Regions from separate parts of the Pseudomonas sp. GW822-FHT02E03 genome, predicted to be linked through region 3. Evidence: predicted binding sites of a transcription regulator. Region 3 holds the regulator's gene; each other region holds the start of a gene.

Region 1 (5,598 bases), on a different contig from region 3:
CGCTGAATTTGAACATTGGCCTCAACTATTGAAGTAGAGCCCGCGTCGGAGTCGAAGATGAAAAACTGGCTGGACGAGATCAAGTGGGACGCCGACGGCCTCGTGCCGGCGATTGCCCAGGATCACAAGACCGGACGCGTCCTGATGATGGCCTGGATGAACCGCGAAGCACTGGAATTGACCGCCGCCGAGAACCGTGCCATTTACTGGTCACGTTCCCGTGGCAAGCTGTGGCGCAAGGGCGAAGAGTCCGGTCACGTGCAAACCCTGCATGAGATGCGCCTGGACTGTGACGCTGACGTGATCATCCTGATGGTTGAGCAGATCGGCGACATCGCCTGCCATACCGGCCGTCAGAGCTGCTTCTACCGCGTCTTCGAGAACGGAGACTGGAAAACCGTCGACCCGGTGCTTAAAGACCCGCACGCTATCTACTCGGCAGGACATACCCATGAGTGACACCCTGACCCGTCTGGCCCAGGTGCTGGAAGAGCGCAAAGGCGCCGCCGCCGACAGCTCGTATGTTGCCAGCCTGTACCACAAGGGCTTGAACAAGATTCTGGAAAAAGTCGGCGAAGAGTCGGTCGAAACCATCATTGCCGCCAAGGATGCCGCCATTAGCGGTGACTGCAGCGATGTGATCTACGAGACCGCCGATTTGTGGTTCCACAGCATGGTCATGCTCGCCCAGCTGGGGCAGCATCCACAGGCTGTGCTCGATGAACTGGACCGTCGCTTCGGTCTGTCCGGACACGCCGAGAAAGCCTCTCGCCCGTCCGCCTGAACAACTATTGGAGAGGAACGCAACATGGGCATTTTTGACTGGAAACACTGGGTCGTCATCCTGGTTGTCGTGGTGCTGGTGTTCGGCACCAAGAAGCTGAAAAACCTCGGCACTGACGTGGGCGAGTCGATCAAGGGCTTTCGTAAAGCCATGAACGACGACGAAAAACCGGCCGACCCGACAGCGACCCCGGCCCAACCGGTTCCACCTGTTCAGCCACAGACCACACAGTCCGTGAACCCGCCGCACACCATTGATGTGCAGGCGCAAAAAGTCGAAGAGCCGATCCGCAAAGACGTGTGAGCACAGACTAATGTTTGGTATCAGCTTCTCTGAACTGCTGCTCGTCGGCCTCGTCGCCCTGCTGGTGCTGGGCCCCGAGCGTCTGCCGGGTGCTGCGCGCACCGCCGGCCTGTGGGTCGGGCGGCTGAAGCGCAGCTTCAACGCGATCAAACAGGAAGTTGAACGTGAAATCGGTGCCGACGAGATTCGTCGGCAACTGCACAACGAGCACATTCTGTCCCTGGAGCAGGAGGCGCGGAAGATCTTCACGCCAACTCAACAGGAGCCGACGCCGGTGGAACCTGTAGCGACGCAGACGATTCATGCGCCTGCGACTGAGGCTACGCCGGTAGTTGCAGCCGCTGCACCTGCACCTTCAGTAGAACCTGTTGCTCCTGCCGCCGCGCCGACAACGCCGGCGCCTCACGACACCACTTTGCCGCCGCGAGCCTCATGAGCGATCTTCCCGAAAACGACCAGCACATGCCGCTGGTTTCGCACCTCACCGAGTTGCGCACTCGCCTGCTGCGTTGTGTCGTGGCGGTGTTCATCATTTTTGCCGGGCTGTTCGCCTTCACCCAGCAGATCTACACCTTCGTCTCCACGCCGCTGCGCCAGTACCTGCCGGCCGGCGCGACGATGATCGCCACCGACGTGTCGTCGCCGTTCCTGACGCCGCTGAAGCTGACCATGATGGTCTCGCTGTTCCTGGCGATCCCGGTGATCCTGCATCAGATCTGGGGCTTTATCGCGCCGGGCCTGTACAAGCATGAGAAGCGCATCGCGGTGCCGTTGCTGGTGTCCAGCATTCTGCTGTTCTACACCGGCATGGCCTTCGCCTATTTCCTGGTGTTCCCGCTGATCTTCAAGTTCTTCGCCGCCGCCACCCCGGCCGGCGTGGAAATGATGACCGACATCACCAGCTACCTTGATTTCGTCATGACGCTGTTCTTCGCCTTCGGCGTGGCGTTCGAGATTCCGGTAGCTGTGGTGCTGCTGGTGTGGATCGGCGTGGTCAACGTCGCCTACCTGAAGAAAATCCGCCCGTACGTGATCATCGGCTGCTTCGTGGTCGGCATGATCCTGACGCCACCGGACATCTTCTCGCAGACGCTGTTGGCCGTACCGATGTGGTTGCTGTTCGAAATCGGCATCCTGTTCGGCAGCCTGATCAGCAAGCGTGGCGAGCATCCGGACGACCAGCCGGCTGACGATCACAACGACCAGCCGCCAGCGACCCAAGCGTGAACCTGCTGCTCCTCGAAGAGGCCGACTTCATTGCGGCCGATCGGGCGATCCTGCGCGATCGTCGGTTGACCCACATGCAGGAAGTCCATCGCTCGGTGGTTGGCGACAGCCTGCGGGTCGGGCGTATCGGAGGCTTGATGGGCTCGGCCGAGTTATTGCGCCTGGACGCCGATGAAGCCGAGTTGCGCGTCACCCTCGACCAGCCGCCACCGGCCAAGCTGCCGCTAACTTTGGTGCTGGCTCTGCCGCGACCGAAAATGCTCCGCCGAGTGTTTCAGACCGTGTCCGCCATGGGCGTGCCGCGCATCGTGCTGGTGAACAGCTATCGCGTCGAGAAGAGCTTCTGGCAAACCCCGTTCCTGGAACCCGAGGCGATTCGCGAGCAATTGATCCTGGGTCTTGAACAAGCCCGGGACAGCGTGCTGCCGGAAATCGTCATCGAGAAACGCTTCAAGCCCTTTGTCGAAGACCGTCTGCCGGCCATTACCGAAGGCACCCTCGGCCTGGTCGGTCATCCCGGTAACTACCCACCCTGTCCTCGCGGACTGGACGAGCCAGTGACACTGGCTATCGGCCCCGAAGGCGGCTGGATTCCCTACGAAATCGACCTGCTGGCCAAGGCCGGCCTGCAACCGGTACAACTCGGCGAGCGCATCCTGCGAGTCGAAACCGCCGTCACCGCGCTGCTTTCGCGGCTGTTTTAACGTCAAACACCCTATTTGTGGCGAGGGAGCTTGCTCCCGCTCGGCTGCGAAGCAATCGTAAAACCGGTGAATGCGGTCTTGCTGGTAAAAAGCGCTGGCCGCTTCGCGCCCAAGCGGGAGCAAGCTCCCTCGCCACAGGTGTTTACTCCCCTACAGATCCCTGCCAGCCGGCCGATACAGTTCCCATAAAACCAATTAATGGTCCGAGGGAGTAGCAGCATGTACCGATGGCTAGCCGAGAAACTGGGAAATATAAGCGTCAATCGCAAACTGGGTGTCGGCTTCGGTCTGGTGCTGCTTCTGACCTTGTTGATCACCTTTACCGGCTGGACCGGCCTGAGCGGTGTGATCAGCCGTGGCGATACGCTAGGGTTTATTTCCAGCCTCAATGAGCTGACCAAAGACCTGCGTCTCGCCCGTCTGGATTACGACATGCGCCGTGGCGAACAAGGCCCGGGCGCCGTTAACGAGCTGATCGGTCAACTCGATACCGGCCTGAAAACCGCCCGTACGCTGGTCGAACAGCCTGCCGACGTGGCAATGGTCGATCAACAGCTTGCCGCCGTCAGCGAGTACAAACGCGCCTTCGCTGATATGACTCAGGCTACCGCCACCCGCGAAGATGCTCGCAGCAAATTGGGCGCCACTGCCGATAACGCTGTGACCCGGGTCGCTGAAGTCGAAAAATCCCTGCTGCAAGGCGACAGTGTCGCCCAGTTCAACAGCGTGATCGACCTGAGCAAACTGATCCAGCAAGCGCGTTTCCAGGTACGCGGCTACACCTATAGCGGCAAGCCCGAAGCCGAGCAGCCAGCGCTGGACGCCATCGGCAATGCTCTGAAAAACCTTGAAAGCCTGCCGTCTCAACTGCCGGAACAACACATCGCCAACCTGCAACAGGCGACCGACTCGCTCAAAGCCTATCGCGCGGCTGTCAGCCAGTTCCGCGACTCCCAGGTCGCCAGTGCTGCTGCCCTCAAACGCATGAGCGCGCAAGGCGACATTCTGTTCGACACCAGCAAAAAGCTCACCGCCTCGCAAACCGTCGTACGTGACACCGATGCGGCACATGCCAAAAACATGCTGCTGCTGGCCACCGTCCTGGCGTCAGCCTTTGGTTTATTCGCGGCTTGGGCCATCACTCGCCAGATCGTCATTCCCCTGGGCCAGACCCTCAAAGTGGCCGAGCGTGTCGCCGCGGGCGACCTGACTCACAACCTGACCTCCGAACGTCAGGACGAACTGGGTCAGCTGCAGCGCGCCATGCAGAGCATGACCCTGGGCCTGCGGGAACTGATCGGAGGCATCAGCAACGGCGTGACCCAGATCGCCAGCGCCGCTGAAGAGCTGTCCGCCGTTACCGAACAAACCAGCGCCGGGGTCAACAGCCAGAAGGTCGAGACCGATCAGGTGGCCACCGCCATGCACGAAATGACCGCCACGGTGCAAGAAGTCGCGCGCAATGCCGAGGAAGCGTCCGAAGCTGCCGTCGCCGCCGACCAACAAGCCCGCGAGGGTGACAGAGTGGTCGGCGAAGCCATCGCCCAGATCGAGCGCCTGGCCGTCGAAGTCGGCAACTCCACCGCCGCCATGGGCGATCTGAAACGCGAAAGCGACAAGATCGGCAGCGTGCTCGATGTGATCAAGTCCGTGGCTCAGCAAACCAACCTGCTGGCGCTCAACGCCGCCATCGAAGCCGCCCGCGCCGGTGAAGCCGGGCGCGGTTTTGCGGTGGTCGCCGACGAAGTCCGCAGCCTGGCCCAGCGCACACAGAAGTCCACCGAAGAAATCGAAGAGCTGATCGTCGGCCTGCAAACCGGCACTCAGCAGGTCGCGACCATCATGGAAAACAGCCGCAGCCTGACTGACAGCAGTGTCGAACTGACCCGCCGCGCCGGTGGCTCGCTGGAAAGCATCACCCGCACCGTATCGGCGATCCAGTCAATGAACCAGCAGATCGCCGCCGCTGCCGAGCAACAGAGCGCGGTGGCTGAAGAGATCAACCGCAGCGTGCTGAACGTGCGTGATGTGTCCGAGCAGACCTCGGCAGCCAGTGAAGAGACCGCGGCCTCCAGCGTCGAGCTGGCGCGGCTGGGGACGCATTTGCAGATGCTGGTGGGGCGGTTCAAGGTTTGAGCTGATGCGGGTATCCCGGCTCGCTTGAAACCGGGGTGATGCAATCGCGGGCAAGCCCGCTCCCACAGGATCCGCGCCGAACACAAAGTTGTGCTCAGTCAGATCATCAGCCCAAAAAAAGCCCCGCTTTCGCGGGGCTTTTCGTTATGCCGGCTGAGGCTGCACGCTCACAGGCTTGAGCGGCAACAGCGGCGCATGGGGATCGGCATCCACCGATGTGCGCCAGGCTTGCAGCCACTCGGCGTGGCCTTCGTTCCAGACTTGCTCATGCAAGCGACCCAGTGCCACCGGATCACTCAGCAGGGCCACGCGCTCGTTGTTGGTCAGCCCGGCTGGCCCGACCTTCATCGCATGGCGAACCCGCTCGATGCGCAACCATTCGATCGGCTCGGCCTGACGGTGACGAGACGTCGCCAACGCACACGCCAAAGCGTTCTGCTGAGG
Region 2 (5,598 bases), on a different contig from region 3:
CACAGGCAGGTAATGCTGTTGAGCAAATTGCGCGCGGCTTTGATTCGGTGAGTGGCGGTTTCGAGGAGATCCGAGACTTTAGCTTCGGTGTCGATGTACAGAGTAGGGCCGACGCTGAAATTGCCTTGCAGAGGATGATACTTAGCCATTGGTCTAACTCCGGTCACTTGGGTGAAATTCCATCCTTGTTTCGACCGGCTAAGATCGATCGCCGATTCGTCGGCGACGGGCAAACTATAGGCGAGCAACCTAGGGAAGTAAAACCCGGCCAATACGCCTCAGAACGGTCCTACGCCAATCTCGGAAGAAAGCCATTTTCTTTATTTTTGCTGCTGGCAGCGTCAGTCCCGTGCCCGGTGAATAGAGACAAAAAAGCCGCGATCATTCGCGGCTTTTTCATGGGTCACTGCTTAGGCGACTCACCCGGTTTCGGCACCGGATCATCAAACAGATTCAACCGCTCACGAAGCTCATGTGCCGGCAACGGCTCCTTATCCGCCGGCAATGCGTTCGGATCGGCTGTCGGCGCGGGCACTTCGCCGGGGCCGCCCTGCCCTTGCGTCGGCACTGGCGCAGGTTCGGCACCTTGCGAACCTTCGATGGCACGCTGGGCTTTCTTGGTCAGCACGATGATATCGATGCGGCGGTTGACCGGGTTGAACGGGTTTTCCCGGTCGAACAGCGCCGACGAGGCATAACCCACGACTCGCGCTACTTGAGCGTCCGGATAGCTGCCGGCGATCAATGCACGGCGAGCCGCGTTCGCACGGTTGGCCGAGAGTTCCCAGTTGCCGAAGTCGCCGGTGCCCGAGTACGGCTTGGCATCGGTGTGGCCGCTGATGCTGATCTTGTTCGGCACCGCTTTGATGGTGTCGGCCATGGCCAGCAGAATGTCTTCGAAATACGGCTTCAGACGCGCACTGCCGGAGTCGAACATCGGGCGGTTTTCCGCGTCCACAATCTGGATACGCAAACCGTCCTGGGTGATCTCGAAGAGGATCTGATCCTTGAACTTCTGCAGTTGCGGGTTTTCTTCGACCTTGTTCTGCAACTCTTGCAGCAGCAATTCCAGGCGCTCTTTCTCAACCTGCTCGGCCATGCCTTCGACCTGTTCGGAATCGATAGTCACCTTGTCCGGCTGAGGCTGGGATTTCACCTCGGGGTTGAGGGTGTTCTCCGGTGCCAGGGTCGGCGAGCCGCCCAGATCGATGATGTATGGCGTGCCGCTTTCGCTGAAACCGACCGGGTCCTTGAAGTAACCGGCAATGGCGATCTTCTGTTCCGGCGTTGCCGTGGACAACAGCCACAACACCAGGAAGAACGCCATCATCGCCGTCGCGAAGTCCGCGAAGGCGATTTTCCAGGAGCCCCCGTGATGCCCGCCCGCGTATTTCTTTACGCGCTTGATGATTATCGGCTGGTTATTTTCCATGACTTAGCGACCGCGAACCGCTTGTTCCAGCTCAGCGAAGCTAGGACGGTGCGCCGGGTACAGAACCTTGCGACCGAATTCCACTGCCAGCGATGGCGGCATGCCGGAAGCCGAAGCCACCAGCGAGGCCTTGATGGCTTCGTAGACGTTCAGTTCTTCCTTGGCATCGTGGCCCAGAGCGTGGGCCAGCGGGCCAAAGAAACCATAGGCCGCGAGAATACCGAAGAAGGTACCTACCAGAGCCGCACCTACGTGCAAGCCAATCATTTTCTGGTCGCTTTCACCCAGCGAAGCCATCGTCACTACGATACCCAATACCGCCGCAACGATACCGAAACCCGGCATGGCATCGGCGATGCCGTTGACTGCGTGGGAGGGGTGATCCAGGTCTTCCTTGAGGCTGGTCAGTTCCATGTCGAACAAGCCTTCAAGCTCATGGGGAGCCATGTTGCCGGAGGACATGATGCGCAGGTAATCGCAGATGTACGCAGTCATGCGGTCATCTTTCAGGACTGCCGGGTACTTGGCGAAAATCGGGCTCGCGGCGGCATCTTCGATGTCGCCTTCGATTGCCATCATGCCTTCGCGACGGCTCTTGTTAAGAATCTCGTAAATCAGCCCCAACACTTCAAGGTAGAAGGTGTGGTTGAAACGCGAACTGAACATGCCCAAAGACTTCTTGAGCACGTGCATCGTCATATGACCGGGGTTGGCCTGCAGGAATGCACCAAGGGCCGCGCCACCGATAATCATCACCTCGAAAGGCTGAATGAGGGCGGCAATCTTGCCGTGGGAAAGCACGTATCCGCCGAGCACGCTCGCGAATACGACGATGATGCCGATAATTTTAGCCATAGGTAGGAGAGCACTTACTGAGTCGGGTTCAAGGTCATATTCGGAAGTTAAAAAATCTCTTCTTCTCCTTATCGGCAAAACTGCGCCAGACTATAGCCAGTTAAGGCGAAAAGCCAATTTGGCCCACGCAGGGATAGGTAAAGCAGCGTCCAGACATGGCTAACGAAACGAACGTCCCAACGCCAAAACCGACCACGCTCGAAGGCTGGGTCAAGCTGCTCGATGGTGTGCGCCTGCCGGTTCCGCAAGCCAGTCACGACCGCGTCTGCAAAGCCATCCGCGATAGCCGCAGCTCGCTGCGCGACATTGCCGAAATGATGCAGGACAGCCCGGCCCTGGCCTTGAGTGTGATTCGCGAAGCCAATCGCCACACTCATGGCAGCATGGCCACGCCTGCTGAAAATCTTGAAGTGGCAATTAATCGCCTCGGTTTGAAACGCACCGAAGAATTGCTCGAGCGCTTGCACGCCGAACCCCAATCGCAGATCCCCGTTGCCCTGCGCCAGCTTCAGCTGATCAGTCAGCACGCCACTCAACAGGCCAATGGTTTTTTTGCCAGTCGCCTGGCGCGGTTGTGGCAGGACATCCACTGGGGCAGCCTGCTGTTTCTTTCGCCACTGTGGCCCATGGCGTTGACCCATCCGCAGATGCTTGAAGAATGGGAACTGCGGGTCATCCATAAAGGCGAGTCGGCGCGCAAAGTCGAAAAGCAATTGTTCGGCGTGCGCCTGCTGGAAATCTGTCTGGCGCTGGTGGATATCTGGCGTTTGCCGATCTGGGTCCAGCAGGGTTATCGGCTGCTGCTCAATGAACAACGCGAACTGGTGAAAGTCCTGCGCATTGCACGGGACGATGATCACCCGCTACGTCAGCAGAATCGTCTTGATGACGACCCGACGTTGCGGCGTTGGCTCAACCAGCCCGCCAACACCGTGCTGCTGGCCAATGGTCTGGCGTTGTCGGCACAACAGGCCTGGGACAGTCCTCACTGTGAACGCTGGCAGTACCTGACCAGCCTTTATCTGCAAATGCCGATGGATGAAGTGCAGCAACAGTTGCACCAACAAGCCGCCAACAGCGCCCGGCAACATGCCATGCCGGACCTCTGGCACCCGGCCGAATCGCTGATCTGGCCGCAGGGCATGAACCGCGTTCACGCTGGTTTGCTGCCGGCCCCGGCGCCGACCGCCGAAGACCTGGCGAAGTGGCGTAAACAATGTGCCGAGTTGCTGCTGGAGCCGAGCCGGTTTACCAATGCCATGCACTTGACCACATCGGCCCGGGATGCCTTGGTGGCGTGTGGCATGCGGCGAGTGATGATCCTGATGGCCGATCGCACACACGCCAGTCTGCGTGTGCACCAGATTGCCGGGCTGCCCAAAGAAGTGGCCGGCCTGAACCTGGTGGTCAGCCAGAGTGCTGTGCTGCAGCGTCTGCTCGCACAACAGGCTCAGGTGCGCCTGACGCCGGCCAACAACGCCCAATTCTCGGCCCTGTTGCCGGCCAGCCTGCGATCGCAGTTCAGCGGTGAACACCTGCTGCTGCGCTCCCTGGTCAACAATGGTCGGGTGATCATGATCGTGGTGGCGGATCAGGGCGGCGGGCCGTTCTCGGAAATCACCGTGCAGGCGTTCGGCAAAACCGCGCAATGCATCGAAAAAGCCCTGCACAGTTTTAGCCACCGCTAGCCAGTTAAGCCGCGACGCACTCTTTGTAGCAGCTGTCGAGCTCCAGCGAGGCTGCGTTCGGCTTGTAGCAGCTGTCGAGCTCCGGCGAGGCTGCGTTCGGCTGCGCAGCAGTCGTGAACCTGGCGAATTCGCTCTACCTGATATACCGCAATCTCTGATTTTACGACTGCTTCGCAGCCGAACGCAGCCTCGCCGGGGCTCGACAGCTGCTACAAGCCACGTTGTTTCCTGCGCCGAAATAACTGATAACAGACCCTCATGACGCTGCGCTACAATCCTCCCCTTTGTGCTCTGGAGACCTCACATGTCTGACTTCTCTGGCTTGGCGCTGGTGATCGAGCCGAGCGACCTGCTCCCGCGTCTCGACTCCCGCGAACTGATTCTGGTGGACCTGACCAGCAGCGCCCGCTATGCCGCAGGGCATATCCCCGGGGCACGCTTTGTCGATCCAAAACGCACTCAACTGGGTCAGGCGCCTGCGCCAGGCCTGCTGCCGACCCAAGCCGCGCTTGAAGCATTGTTCGGCGAACTGGGCCACAACCCCGATGCGGTCTATGTCGTCTATGACGACGAAGGCGGCGGTTGGGCCGGGCGCTTTATCTGGCTGCTGGATGTCATCGGCCACAGCAAGTATCACTATATCGATGGTGGCCTGAAGGCCTGGCTGGCGGAAGGCATGCCCATGTCGATCCAGATCCCGGCTGCGGTCGGTGGACCGGTCGCCCTGACGCTGCACGACGAACCCACCGCCACCCGCGAATACCTGCAAAGCCGTCTCGGTGCCGCTGACCTGGCGATCTGGGACGCACGCGGACCGCAGGAATACTCCGGCGAGAAAGTGCTGGCGGCCAAGGGCGGGCACATTCCGGGCGCTGTCAATTTCGAATGGACAGCCGGCATGGATCAGGCACGCAACCTGCGCATCCGCACCGACATGCCAAAAATCCTGGAACAACTCGGTATCACCAAAGACAAAGAAGTCATTACCCACTGCCAGACTCACCATCGTTCTGGCTTCACGTATCTAGTAGCCAAGTCGCTCGGTTATCCGCGAGTCAAAGGCTACGCCGGCTCCTGGGGCGAATGGGGCAACCATCCCGACACGCCCATAGAGATTTAAGGTTTTTAAGGACAGTTAATGAATAAGCGTTTGTTTATCCTCAGCCAATACCTGTTGCCTCATCACTTGCTCTCGCGACTGGCCGGCTGCATTGCCGAATGCCGCGTGCGCTGGTTCAAGAACGCCCTTACCGCCTGGTTCGCCAAGCGTTATCAAGTGGACATGTCCCAAGCGCTGGTCGAAGACCTGACGGCTTACGAGCACTTCAATGCATTCTTCACTCGTGCCTTGAAAGACGGCGCTCGCCCGCTGGACGAAACCCCAGGCGCGATCCTCAGCCCGGCCGATGGTGCCGTCAGCCAGCTTGGCCCGATCGAACACGGTCGCGTTTTCCAGGCCAAGGGCCACAGCTTCAGCGTGCTGGAACTGCTCGGTGGTGACGCGGCCAACGCAGCGCCATTCATGGGCGGTGATTTCGCCACCATTTACCTGTCGCCCAAGGATTACCACCGCGTGCATATGCCACTGGCTGGCACTCTGCGCGAGATGGTCTACATCCCCGG
Region 3 (5,598 bases):
GACGATCTTCGAGCCCTTGCCCTTGGTCGAGTAGATATTGATGGTGCCGTTGAGCTGGGCGATCTTGGTTTTCACCACGTCCATGCCCACGCCGCGCCCGGAGACGTCGGAAATCTCGGTCTTGGTCGAGAACCCCGGAGCGAAGATCAGGTTGAAACAATCGGTCTCGCTGAGACGGTCCGCCGCATCCTTGTCCATCAGGCCTTTCTTCACGGCGATACCGCGCAGAACATCGGCGTCCATGCCTTTGCCATCATCGGAGATGGACAGCAGGATATGGTCGCCTTCCTGTTCCGCGGACAGAATCACCTTGCCGCTGCGCGGCTTGCCCATCGCTTCGCGCTCAGCCGGCTCTTCAATACCGTGGTCGACCGAGTTGCGCACCAAGTGGACCAGCGGGTCGGCCAGGGCCTCGACGAGGTTCTTGTCGAGGTCGGTTTCTTCGCCGACCAGCTCCAGGTTGATCTCTTTCTTGAGCTGGCGAGCCAGGTCGCGAACCAGACGCGGGAAGCGCCCGAAGACTTTCTTGATCGGCTGCATCCGGGTCTTCATGACCGCGGTTTGCAGGTCGGCCGTAACCACGTCGAGGTTCGACACGGCCTTGGACATGGCTTCGTCGCCGCTGTTGAGGCCCAGGCGGACCAGGCGGTTACGCACCAGTACCAGCTCGCCGACCATGTTCATGATCTCGTCGAGACGCGCGGTATCGACCCGCACGGTGGTCTCGGCTTCGCTGGCCGGTTTTTCCGGTGGCGGTGCGGCCGGGGCACGAGCAGGTGCCGGTGCAGCAGCGGCGGCGGCCGGTTTCGGCGCTTCGGCTTTTGGCTCGGGCGCTTTGGCCACAGGTTTCGCAACCGGTGCTGGCGCCTTGGCGACAGGAGCAGAAACCACTGCGCCAGTGCCAACCTCGGTGAACTTGCCTTTGCCATGCAATTCGTCGAGCAGTGATTCGAACTCGTGATCGGAGATCAGATCGTCGCCGGCCGCTTTAGCGGTTGGCGCAGCCGGGGCCGGAGCCGAAGCAATCGCCGACTCCAATGCATCGACGGCAAAGTTACCCTTGCCGTGCAGCTGATCGAGCAGTGCTTCGAACTCGTCGTCGGTAATATCGGAGCTGTCGCCTGCCGCTTTCGGGGCAGCCGGTGCGGCGGGCGCCGCGACTACTGCATCGACGGCGAACTGGCCTTTGCCGTGCAATTGATCGAGCAACGACTCGAACTCGGCATCGGTGATTTCGTCGCTGGCCGAGGCATCGCTGGTCGGCACTGGCGCAGCCGCTGGAGCCTCGGCTTGAGCCTTGACGGCATTCAGCGAGTCCAGCAGTTGTTCGAATTCGTTATCCGTGATGTCGCCCGATTCTTCAGCGGCAGGCTCTTCCACCACCTCGGCGACCGGTGCCGACTCATCGGCGGTTTGCGGCTCGGCCAGACGGGCCAACGCTGCAAGCAACTCAGGCGTGGCAGCCGTAATCGGGCTGCGTTCGCGGACTTCGCTGAACATGCCGTTCACCGCGTCCAGTGCTTCGAGAACCACGTCCATCAGTTCCGAGTCGACGCGTCGTTCACCCTTGCGCAGGATGTCGAACACGTTCTCGGCGATGTGACAGCACTCCACCAGCTCGTTGAGCTGGAGGAAGCCGGCGCCCCCTTTTACAGTGTGAAAACCGCGAAAAATTGCATTGAGCAAATCCGCATCATCCGGTCGGCTTTCAAGCTCGACCAGCTGTTCGGACAGTTGCTCTAGAATCTCGCCGGCCTCAACCAGGAAATCCTGAAGGATCTCTTCATCGGCGCCGAAGCTCATTAAGGGGGGTGCTCCTAAAGGTCTAAAAACCTAAAAAACCTAAAATGCTAAAACTCTAAAATCCTAGGCTGGATAACAAATCGTCCACATCGTCCTGACCGGACACAACGTCTTCTCTTTTATCGGCATGAATCTGCGGACCTTCACCCTGAGAGAGATGTTTTTGCGGATCTTTTTCAGCCAGCATCGCTTCACGGTCATGTTCGATGCCCGCAAAGCGGTCGACCTGACTGGCCATGAGCACGAGCTTGAGCAGGTTGCTTTCAACTTCGGTGACCAACTGGGTCACGCGCTTGATCACCTGACCGGTGAGGTCCTGGTAATCCTGGGCCAGCAGAATGTCGTTGAGGTTGCTCGACACGACGCGGTTGTCTTCACTGCTGCGGGTCAGGAAACCGTCGACCCGCCGGGCCAGTTCACGGAACTCTTCAGCCCCGACTTCGCGACGCATGAACCGTCCCCAATCCGTGCTCAGCGCCTGAGCCTCGTCGCTCAGGCTGTTGATCAGCGGCGTGGCGTTTTCCACCAGGTCCATGGTGCGGTTGGCCGCGGCCTCGGTCAGCTTGACCACATACCCCAGGCGCTCGGTGGCATCCGTGATCTGAGACACTTCCTCGGCTTGCGGCATGTGCGGGTCAATCTGGAAATTGACGATCGCGCTATGCAGCTCGCGGGTGAGCTTGCCCACTTCCTGATACAGGCCGCGGTCACGGGTCTGGTTGAGCTCATGGATCAGTTGCACAGCGTCGCCGAACCTGCCTTTTTCAAGGCTTTCGACCAGTTCGACCGCGTGTTTTTTCAGGGTCGACTCAAAATCGCCCTGTGAAGATTCGTTATGCTCCATAGCTCCCCCGTGACGGACTGGCTTTGCACATCAACCGATGCGTTCGAAGATCTTTTCAATCTTGTCTTTCAACGCTTGAGCCGTGAATGGCTTGACCACATAGCCGTTCACGCCCGCCTGAGCGGCTTCGATGATTTGCTCGCGCTTGGCTTCGGCCGTGACCATCAACACCGGCAGGTGTTTGAGTTTTTCATCGGCACGCACGTGGCGCAGCAGATCAATACCGGTCATGCCGGGCATGTTCCAGTCCGTCACCAGAAAGTCGATGCTCCCGCTGTTGAGGACCGGAATCGCGGTAATACCGTCATCCGCCTCGACCGTGTTGGTGAACCCAAGGTCACGCAACAGGTTTTTTATGATCCGCCGCATCGTTGAGAAGTCATCAACGATGAGGATTTTCATATTCTTGTCCAATTCGACCTCCAAGCAGTCTTAAAACGCGCGCAGCACCTGAACGCGCCGTTCAATCAATTCGGCGTAACACTCAACAGTTGTATGGATTACAACGGGCCGTGGCCGATGCAGCAAAATGCCGTACCCACCTCGTTCGCAGTGTCCCCACACTGCCTGTCAGCGCGCTCGCCACTCCCCCAAACGCCCCCGCAAACGGGCCGCGCACTGGCTGTGTAACTGGCTGACCCGCGATTCGCTGACCCCCAGGACCTCACCGATTTCCTTGAGATTCAACTCTTCGTCGTAGTACAGCGCCAACACCAGTCGCTCACGCTCCGGCAAATTGGCAATCGCGTCCGCCAGCGCCGCCTGGAAGCGTTCATCTTCCAGATCGCGCGACGGCTCGAGATGAGCACTGGCGCCATCCTCGTGCAGCCCTTCGTGTTCGCCGTCCTGCAACAGATCGTCGAAACTGAATAACCGGCTACCGAGGGTGTCGTTCAAAATCCCGTAATAATCGTCGAGACTCAATTGGAGTTCGGCCGCAACTTCGTGATCTTTAGCGTCACGGCCGGTTTTAGCTTCAATCGAGCGAATTGCGTCGCTGACCATGCGGGTATTGCGGTGAACCGAACGTGGCGCCCAGTCCCCCTTGCGCACTTCATCGAGCATCGCGCCGCGGATTCGAATGCCCGCGTACGTCTCGAAGCTCGCGCCTTTGCTGGCGTCGTATTTGGTTGATACTTCAAGCAGGCCGATCATCCCGGCCTGGATCAGGTCTTCGACCTGGACACTGGCCGGCAAACGCGCCAGCAAGTGATAGGCAATGCGTTTGACCAGTGGCGCGTAACGCTCGATCAGCTCGTACTGCGCGTCACGTGCCGACTTCTTGTAGAGGTTGTAGCCACTGGCTGTCATAGGACGGGTCCTGCGGTCTGTTGCACGAGGCGTTCGACGAAAAACTCCAGGTGCCCACGCGGGTTGGCCGGCAGTGGCCATGTATCGACCTTCTGCGCAATGGCCTTGAACGCCAGGGCGCACTTGGAACGCGGGAAGGCTTCGTAGACAGCACGCTGCTTCTGCACGGCCTTGCGCACGCTTTCGTCGTAAGGCACGGCACCGACGTATTGTAAGGCGACGTCGAGGAAACGATCCGTGACCTTGGTCAACTTGGCGAACAGATTGCGGCCTTCCTGCGGGCTCTGCGCCATGTTGGCCAGGACGCGGAAGCGGTTCATGCCGTAGTCGCGATTCAACAATTTGATCAGCGCGTAGGCGTCGGTAATCGAGGTCGGCTCATCGCACACCACCAGCAGCACTTCCTGGGCTGCACGAACGAAACTGACTACCGAGTCACCAATCCCCGCAGCGGTGTCGATCACCAATACGTCGAGGTTGTCGCCGATGTCGCTGAAGGCCTGGATCAGGCCGGCATGCTGGGCCGGGCTCAAATGAACCATGCTCTGGGTGCCGGACGCCGCCGGGACGATGCGGATGCCGCCGGGCCCTTGCAACAGTACGTCGCGCAGCTCACAGCGGCCTTCGATCACGTCGGCCAAGGTGCGTTTGGGTGTCAGTCCCAGCAGGACGTCGACGTTCGCCAGTCCCAGATCGGCATCCAGCAGCATGACGCGCCGGCCGAGCTCAGCTAGAGCCAGGGACAAGTTCACTGACACGTTAGTCTTCCCGACGCCACCTTTGCCGCCGGTCACCGCGATCACCTGTACGGGATGCATGCTGCCCATGTTATTTCTTTACCTTGTCTTACTTAGACGGAGGCCACATTACTGGCTGCGCGTTCATCAACGGAACAATGCATGGCAGACCATCGATGTAGGTACAAAAACTGTTCATTAGTACCTCAGCCAACCTGCTTGGTCGGGCTGTGGTAAATATCAGCGAACATGTCAGCCATGGCTTCTTCGCTGGGTTCTTCCTGCATTTGTACGCTGACGGCGCGGCTGACCAACTGATGACAACGCGGCAGATGCAAATCATCCGGAATCCGCGGACCATCGGTCAGGTAAGCCACCGGCAACTCATGGCTGATAGCCAGGCTCAACACCTCGCCCAGACTTGCCGTTTCATCCAGTTTAGTCAGGATGCAGCCGGCGAGGCCGCAACGTTTGTAACTGTGATAAGCGGCAGTTAGAACCTGTTTCTGGCTAGTGGTTGCCAAGACCAGATAATTTTTTGATTTGATGCCACGTCCAGCCAGGCTTTCGAGCTGCATGCGCAATGCCGGGTCGCTGGCCTGAAGGCCGGCGGTATCGATCAGCACCACGCGTTTGCGCAGCAAAGGCTCCAGCGCCTGCACCAGCGATTGACCCGGGTCGACGTGGGTGACCGACACGTTGAGGATGCGGCCCAGGGTCTTGAGCTGTTCCTGAGCGCCGATGCGATAGCTGTCCATGCTCACCAGCGCAATGTTTTGCGCGCCGTACTTGAGCACATAACGGGCTGCGAGCTTGGCCAGCGTGGTGGTCTTGCCCATGCCTGCCGGGCCAACCATGGCAATCACACCACCCTCTTCCAACGGCTCGACTTCCGGAGTGGCG
Region 4 (5,598 bases), on a different contig from region 3:
CGGCCAACTATTTCGGCCTGGTGCTGGGCGGCAAGATCGGCCATCGGCTGATTGCCCGGGTCGGGCATATTCGAGCCTATTCAGCCTGCGCCGGGATCGTCGGCGCGGCGGTGCTGGGCCACGGTTTGGTGGACTGGCTGCCCGCGTGGCTGTTCCTGCGGGTGATCGTCGGCCTGGGCATGATGTGCCAGTACATGGTGATCGAAAGCTGGCTCAATGAGCAGGCAGAAGCCAATAAGCGTGGCGTGGTGTTCAGCGGCTACATGATCGCTTCGTACCTGGGGTTGGTGCTGGGTCAGCTGATTCTGGTCATGCACCCGGGCCTGGGCCTGGAACTGCTGATGCTGGTCGCCCTGTGTTTCGCCCTGTGCCTGGTGCCGGTGGCCCTGACGCGGCGGATTCACCCGGCGCCTTTGCACCCGGCGCCGATGGAACCACGCTTCTTCATCAAGCGCGTGCCACAGTCGTTGAGTACGGTGTTGGGGTCGGGTTTGATCGTCGGTTCGTTCTACGGTCTGGCGCCGCTGTATGCCTCGCAGCAAGGGCTGTCCACCGAACAGGTCGGTCTGTTCATGGGTAGCTGCATTTTTGCAGGCCTGGTGGTGCAGTGGCCGTTGGGTTGGCTGTCGGACCGCTATGACCGGGCGCTGTTGATCCGCTGTTTCGCGTTTAGCCTGGCGCTGGCTGCGTTGCCGCTGGCGATCATGCGGCAGGTGCCGCTGGAGGTGTTGTTCATCGCCGGGTTCCTCTGCTCGTTGGTGCAGTTCTGCCTGTACCCGTTGGCGGTGGCGTTCTCCAACGACCACGTCGAGGGTGATCGTCGGGTGTCGCTGACGGCGATGCTGCTGGTGACTTATGGTGTCGGCGCGAGTATCGGACCGTTGGTAGCCGGGGTGTTGATGAAGCTGTTCGGCAGTCAGATGCTCTATGCCTTCTTCAGCTTCTTTGCGCTGGTGCTGGTGTGGCGAATTCGCCCGAAAGCGGTCACCAACCTGCATCAGGTGGACGATGCTCCGCTGCATCACGTGGCGATGCCGGACAGTATGTCGAGCTCGCCACTGGTCGCTTGCCTGGACCCGCGAGTCGATGAACAGGTGGTGCAGGAGCAGATGCAGAACCCTGTCAACCCGGAGGCTGATTTCAATCCGGATGCAGAACCCGAATCAGCGCCTGAAACGGATTCGGAGCCCGAAGACCCTGACACAGGTCGCGAGCAAAGTTTTACCGAAGCGCGGCCTTGACCAAGGCATAAAAAAACGGGCAGTCACCGCAAGGGACTGCCCGTTTTTTATGGGCGTGGCGTATCAGAAGTCGTCTTTATCGAAACGCCGTGCTTCGCGCTGAAGCTGATAGACGAACCGCTCGACCTGGCGCTGCACCAGGCCGCTCATGTTGTGAAAACGCACGCCGGCGAAGGTGGTGTTGATCTTTTCTTCGAAATGCAGGTAACGCAGTTCGACCGGTGCCGTCATGCTGCCGAAGGGCAGGGCAGCGACGAAACGGTCGTAGACCTGGCCCAGTTGCAGGCTGGTGGTGATGTCGCCCTCGAAGCGCAACTTGCAGCCGGTGGCGGAGATGTCCAGCAATTTGCCACTGATGGCCGATTTGAGTTTGTCGCCACCCAGATCGACGTTGACCAGTTGCGCCAGCTTCAACGCGGCGCGGAAAGCATTGCGGCGCTGGTGATAAACCACCTCATCGGGCAGTGCGCCACGGTAGCAGCGGCCATCGCCGGATTCGTCGATGGTCAGCGGGCCATTGCTTTCCCAGGCGATGCGTACGCCGTCGTGGAAGCCTTCGACCTTGAACGGTTCGCCGGCCAGCAGAAAACGTTCGCCATCGCGCGGAATCATTTCGTCCAGGGCGATCATGTTGCTGTCACGGTCGATGTCCACCAGATAACTCTGGAAGCGCTGGCTGCGCTCATGGAACGTGATGATCAGCGGGTCATGGCTGTCTTGCAGCTGACGCAGATTGCCGGAGATTTCCAGGGGCGTAGTGAGCACCTTGGGTGGCTGCGGAGCATCTTCCGCGTTTAAGGCATTGAACACGGGGCATCAATCTCCAGACAAATATGACTACTGGCTAGCATTCTGCCAGCATGTTTCGCGTCTTGATAGAGCGTGCTCATTGAAAGGCTCAAGCCTGACTGAGCGGGCGTGGCTTTGCGAGCTTGGAGGTTGAACCGCGGGCATCATAGAGCGCTGGCGGCTCGCCGCCGGTGAGGATTTTCAGCTGGTTGGCCGTGGCGGCCTGCTGCACCAGAATCGACTGGCCATTGTTAACGTTGGCGGCCTGGCACTGGGCCAGGAGGTCGGTCAGCACGTCGCTCTGTGCCAGCAACTGATCGCCAATGCTCGAATGGCTGGCAAGTTGCTCCAGGCCTTGGCGATTGGTCGGCAGGTTGAGACTGGCGAGGATTTCACTGCGCTTGCGGCCATGCTGCTCAAGCAAAATGATCAATGCCTGTTTCTGCGCCAGAATCTCTTCGAGCAGTGGCATGTCGCGACCGTGCAGCGCGAGGGACTCGGTTTGCAGCAGCTCCAGCAAGTGTTGCGCCGGGGCAAAGTCGTCGATGATCAGTTGCAGTAAATTAGTGTCGTGCATGGCTGGCCTTGGGTTTTAAGCGTCCAAAAGCCTGGCGCGGCCGTGGCCTAGCGCTGGGCTTCGAAGTTGAGCAGTTTGCTGGCTACACGGTTGCTGTCGACTTTATAGCTGCCATCGGCAATCGCTGCTTTCAACTCGGCCACGCGGGCGTTGTCGACGGCAGGCTGATCGCGCAGCTTGTCAGTGACCTTCTGCAACTGTTGAGCCTCATTGCTGAGGTGTACCGATTCCCCGCTTTTGGTGGTACTGGCCTGCTCGGCCGGGGTATTCAGCGGCGCGGATTGGCCGGCTTCGGCGGTTTCCTTCGCGGCGCTGGTACGTGTACTGCCCGCAAGTGACGAGGAGCTGTTTAAACGACTGAAATCGATGACCATGACAAAAAACCTCTGGGTATTTGGACGCTTGCCATGTTTTCGGCTCTTGCTGTGAAAACTTTAGGCCCATTTATCAATGAGCGTGCATGCGCCAGCGTGTGTCCTGCATGCGGCACAGTTTAGGCAACAGCCCAGTGGCGCGCCATCTCTTCACAAGCTCCATGGCCGCTTACATGGAAACTTCCACCTGGCCGGGCGCGGTGACTTGCGCCTTGATGACCCGCTGGGAGTTCAGGTTTTTCACGCGAATCTGTTCGCTCATGCCGCCGTTGGACAGCGCTTCACCCGGCATGCGCACACTGAGCGTACCACTGCGGGCGGTAATCACCACCTGATCGCCCTTGCGAATGACTTCCGCCTGTTCGAGATGGACCAAGGTAATCACTTGATCAGCGACCATTGGTCGGGTCAGCTTTTGTCCGATCGCTTGATCGACGGAAGTCAGAAAACCCTGATTTATCAAGCTGATATCGCGCTCTCGCAGGGTTACGTCCTGAGGTTCGATAATCCCTGTGCGCTTGAGCGGACGGGTGGTGGTCACGATGTCGCGAAACAGCCGTACTTGAGCGGGTACGAAGACTGTCCAGGGGGAGGCTCCATCGCAGCGAACCTTGACCGTAACCCGGCCCAGAGGCCTCGCGGGGCTCTCAAGGGTGGCTGTCAATTCCTTGTCGCACATAGGCATGCGCAGGCGTGGATCGAGCTGATTGACCTCGATCTCGTAGCGTCCTTGCGTTTGACTGGTGGCCAGATAGTCTTCTACGGTGAATTCAAGAAAGCCCTGAGTGACGCCGATAAGCATGTCAGGCAAGGTAACCGCGTCAGCAAGGGCAGGGCTGCCAGCGTTGAACAGGCAAACGGCCGACATCGCGCAGAGCAATCTGCGGCAGGCTGATGTCAGGTGTCGGAAAAATGTCGGTTCTGTGTTCATAAGAGTTAAAAAGCAAGCGCCGTGCCGTTTAGTGAAGAATGTGCGTCGCAACACACTTAGCGTTGGTGTAGGAGTCTGGGCATGGCTGGTGTAATGGATTCGGTGAACCAGCGCACGCAACTGGTGGGGCAGAATCGCCTTGAGCTGTTGTTGTTCCGTCTCGACGGCCAGCAGCTGTATGGGATCAACGTGTTCAAGGTTCGTGAGGTGCTGCAATGCCCCAAACTGACCCTGATGCCCAAGTCCAGTCCTGTCGTGTGCGGTGTGGCGAATATTCGGGGGGCGACCATTCCGATTCTGGATCTGGCGATGGCGACCGGTTCCGGAGCGCTGAAAGATCAAAGCAATCCCTTCGTGATCATCACGGAGTACAACACCAAGACCCAGGGTTTCCTGGTTCGATCGGTGGAGCGCATCGTCAACATGAACTGGGAGGAGATTCATCCGCCACCCAAGGGCACCGGGCGCGATCATTACTTGACGGCGGTGACTCGGGTCGACAATCAGTTGGTCGAAATCATCGACGTCGAGAAGGTGCTGGCGGAAGTGTCACCGACACCGGAAGCGATTTCGGTGGGCGTGGTGGATGTCGATACTCAGCATAAGGCGTTGTCCTTGCGCGTGCTAACGGTCGACGATTCATCGGTGGCGCGCAAGCAGGTGACCCGTTGCCTGCAAACCGTCGGCGTCGAAGTGGTGGCGTTGAACGACGGTCGGCAAGCGCTGGATTACCTGCGCAAGCTGGTCGATGAGGGCAAGAAGCCGGAAGAAGAGTTCCTGATGATGATCTCCGACATCGAGATGCCGGAGATGGACGGGTACACCCTGACGGCCGAAATCCGCAGTGATCCGCGCATGCAAAAGCTGCATATCATCCTGCACACTTCGTTGTCGGGTGTGTTCAATCAGGCGATGGTCAAGAAGGTCGGTGCCGATGACTTTCTGGCCAAATTCCGTCCTGATGACCTGGCATCCCGGGTAGTCGACCGGATCAAAGCAGCAGATAACAGCTAGGGGCCTTCTGTCCCTGGCGGTCAACACGATTTAAGAGGCGGCATCTTTGTCTACGGGTAATTTGGATTTTGAACAGTTCCGGGTATTCCTGGAAAAAGCCTGTGGCATTTTGCTCGGTGAAAACAAGCAATACCTGGTCTCGAGCCGTCTCAACAAACTGATGGAACAGCAGGGCATCAAATCGCTGGGTGAGCTGGTTCAGCGCATCCAGACCCAGCCGCGCAGCGGTTTGCGCGAGATGGTGGTGGATGCCATGACCACCAACGAAACCCTGTGGTTTCGTGATACCTATCCGTTTGAAGTCTTGAAGAACAAGGTCTTGCCTGCAGCGATCAAGGCAAGCCCCGGCCAGCGCCTGCGGATCTGGTCGGCGGCGTGTTCGTCGGGTCAGGAACCGTATTCTCTGTCGATGTCCATCGATGAGTTCGAACGGGTCAACATGGGCCAGTTGAAGATGGGCGTGCAGATCGTTGCCACTGACCTGTCCGGCACCATGCTGACCAACTGCAAGACCGGCGAGTACGACAGCCTGGCCATCGGCCGCGGTCTGTCGCCCGAGCGCCTTCAGCGTTACTTCGACCCGAAAGGGCCAGGGCGCTGGGCGATCAAGGCGCCGATCAAGAGTCGGGTGGAATTTCGCTCGTTCAACCTGCTGGACAGCTACGCGAGCCT

Evidence for each region. The regulator FliA, encoded in region 3, starts transcription of late flagellar genes. The targets are predictions, from matches to a motif close to CTAAAGTTTNNNNNNNNNNNGCCGNTAA.
Region 1: the regulator FliA is predicted to act here: its motif matches at 3,169-3,196, upstream of AC1RQB_RS06485 (methyl-accepting chemotaxis protein).
Region 2: the regulator FliA is predicted to act here: its motif matches at 2,356-2,383, upstream of motA (flagellar motor stator protein MotA).
Region 4: the regulator FliA is predicted to act here: its motif matches at 3,018-3,045, upstream of flgM (flagellar biosynthesis anti-sigma factor FlgM).

What each region holds. Positions count from the first base shown of each region.
Region 1 covers NZ_JBXAOA010000006.1:6,957-12,554, reverse strand. Annotated here, with positions in the region: gene hisI (phosphoribosyl-AMP cyclohydrolase) at 58-459, shown strand; gene AC1RQB_RS06510 (phosphoribosyl-ATP diphosphatase) at 452-784, shown strand; gene AC1RQB_RS06505 (twin-arginine translocase TatA/TatE family subunit) at 809-1,087, shown strand; gene tatB (Sec-independent protein translocase protein TatB) at 1,098-1,523, shown strand; gene tatC (twin-arginine translocase subunit TatC) at 1,520-2,314, shown strand; gene AC1RQB_RS06490 (16S rRNA (uracil(1498)-N(3))-methyltransferase) at 2,311-3,018, shown strand; gene AC1RQB_RS06485 (methyl-accepting chemotaxis protein) at 3,238-5,154, shown strand; gene mdoH (glucans biosynthesis glucosyltransferase MdoH) at 5,299-5,598, opposite strand, start outside.
Region 2 covers NZ_JBXAOA010000006.1:174,883-180,480, reverse strand. Annotated here, with positions in the region: gene AC1RQB_RS07200 (hypothetical protein) at 1-149, opposite strand, end outside; gene motB (flagellar motor protein MotB) at 404-1,432, opposite strand; gene motA (flagellar motor stator protein MotA) at 1,436-2,287, opposite strand; gene AC1RQB_RS07185 (HDOD domain-containing protein) at 2,443-3,975, shown strand; gene AC1RQB_RS07180 (rhodanese-like domain-containing protein) at 4,280-5,095, shown strand; gene asd (archaetidylserine decarboxylase) at 5,114-5,598, shown strand, end outside.
Region 3 covers NZ_JBXAOA010000024.1:17,765-23,362, forward strand. Annotated here, with positions in the region: gene AC1RQB_RS18375 (chemotaxis protein CheA) at 1-1,803, opposite strand, end outside; gene AC1RQB_RS18380 (protein phosphatase CheZ) at 1,859-2,647, opposite strand; gene AC1RQB_RS18385 (chemotaxis response regulator CheY) at 2,678-3,049, opposite strand; gene fliA (RNA polymerase sigma factor FliA) at 3,218-3,958, opposite strand; gene fleN (flagellar synthesis regulator FleN) at 3,955-4,785, opposite strand; gene flhF (flagellar biosynthesis GTPase FlhF) at 4,902-5,598, opposite strand, start outside.
Region 4 covers NZ_JBXAOA010000028.1:34,219-39,816, forward strand. Annotated here, with positions in the region: gene AC1RQB_RS19970 (MFS transporter) at 1-1,241, shown strand, start outside; gene AC1RQB_RS19975 (flagellar brake protein) at 1,305-2,051, opposite strand; gene AC1RQB_RS19980 (flagella synthesis protein FlgN) at 2,140-2,607, opposite strand; gene flgM (flagellar biosynthesis anti-sigma factor FlgM) at 2,655-2,981, opposite strand; gene flgA (flagellar basal body P-ring formation chaperone FlgA) at 3,151-3,912, opposite strand; gene AC1RQB_RS19995 (chemotaxis protein CheV) at 3,994-4,926, shown strand; gene cheR (protein-glutamate O-methyltransferase CheR) at 4,973-5,598, shown strand, end outside.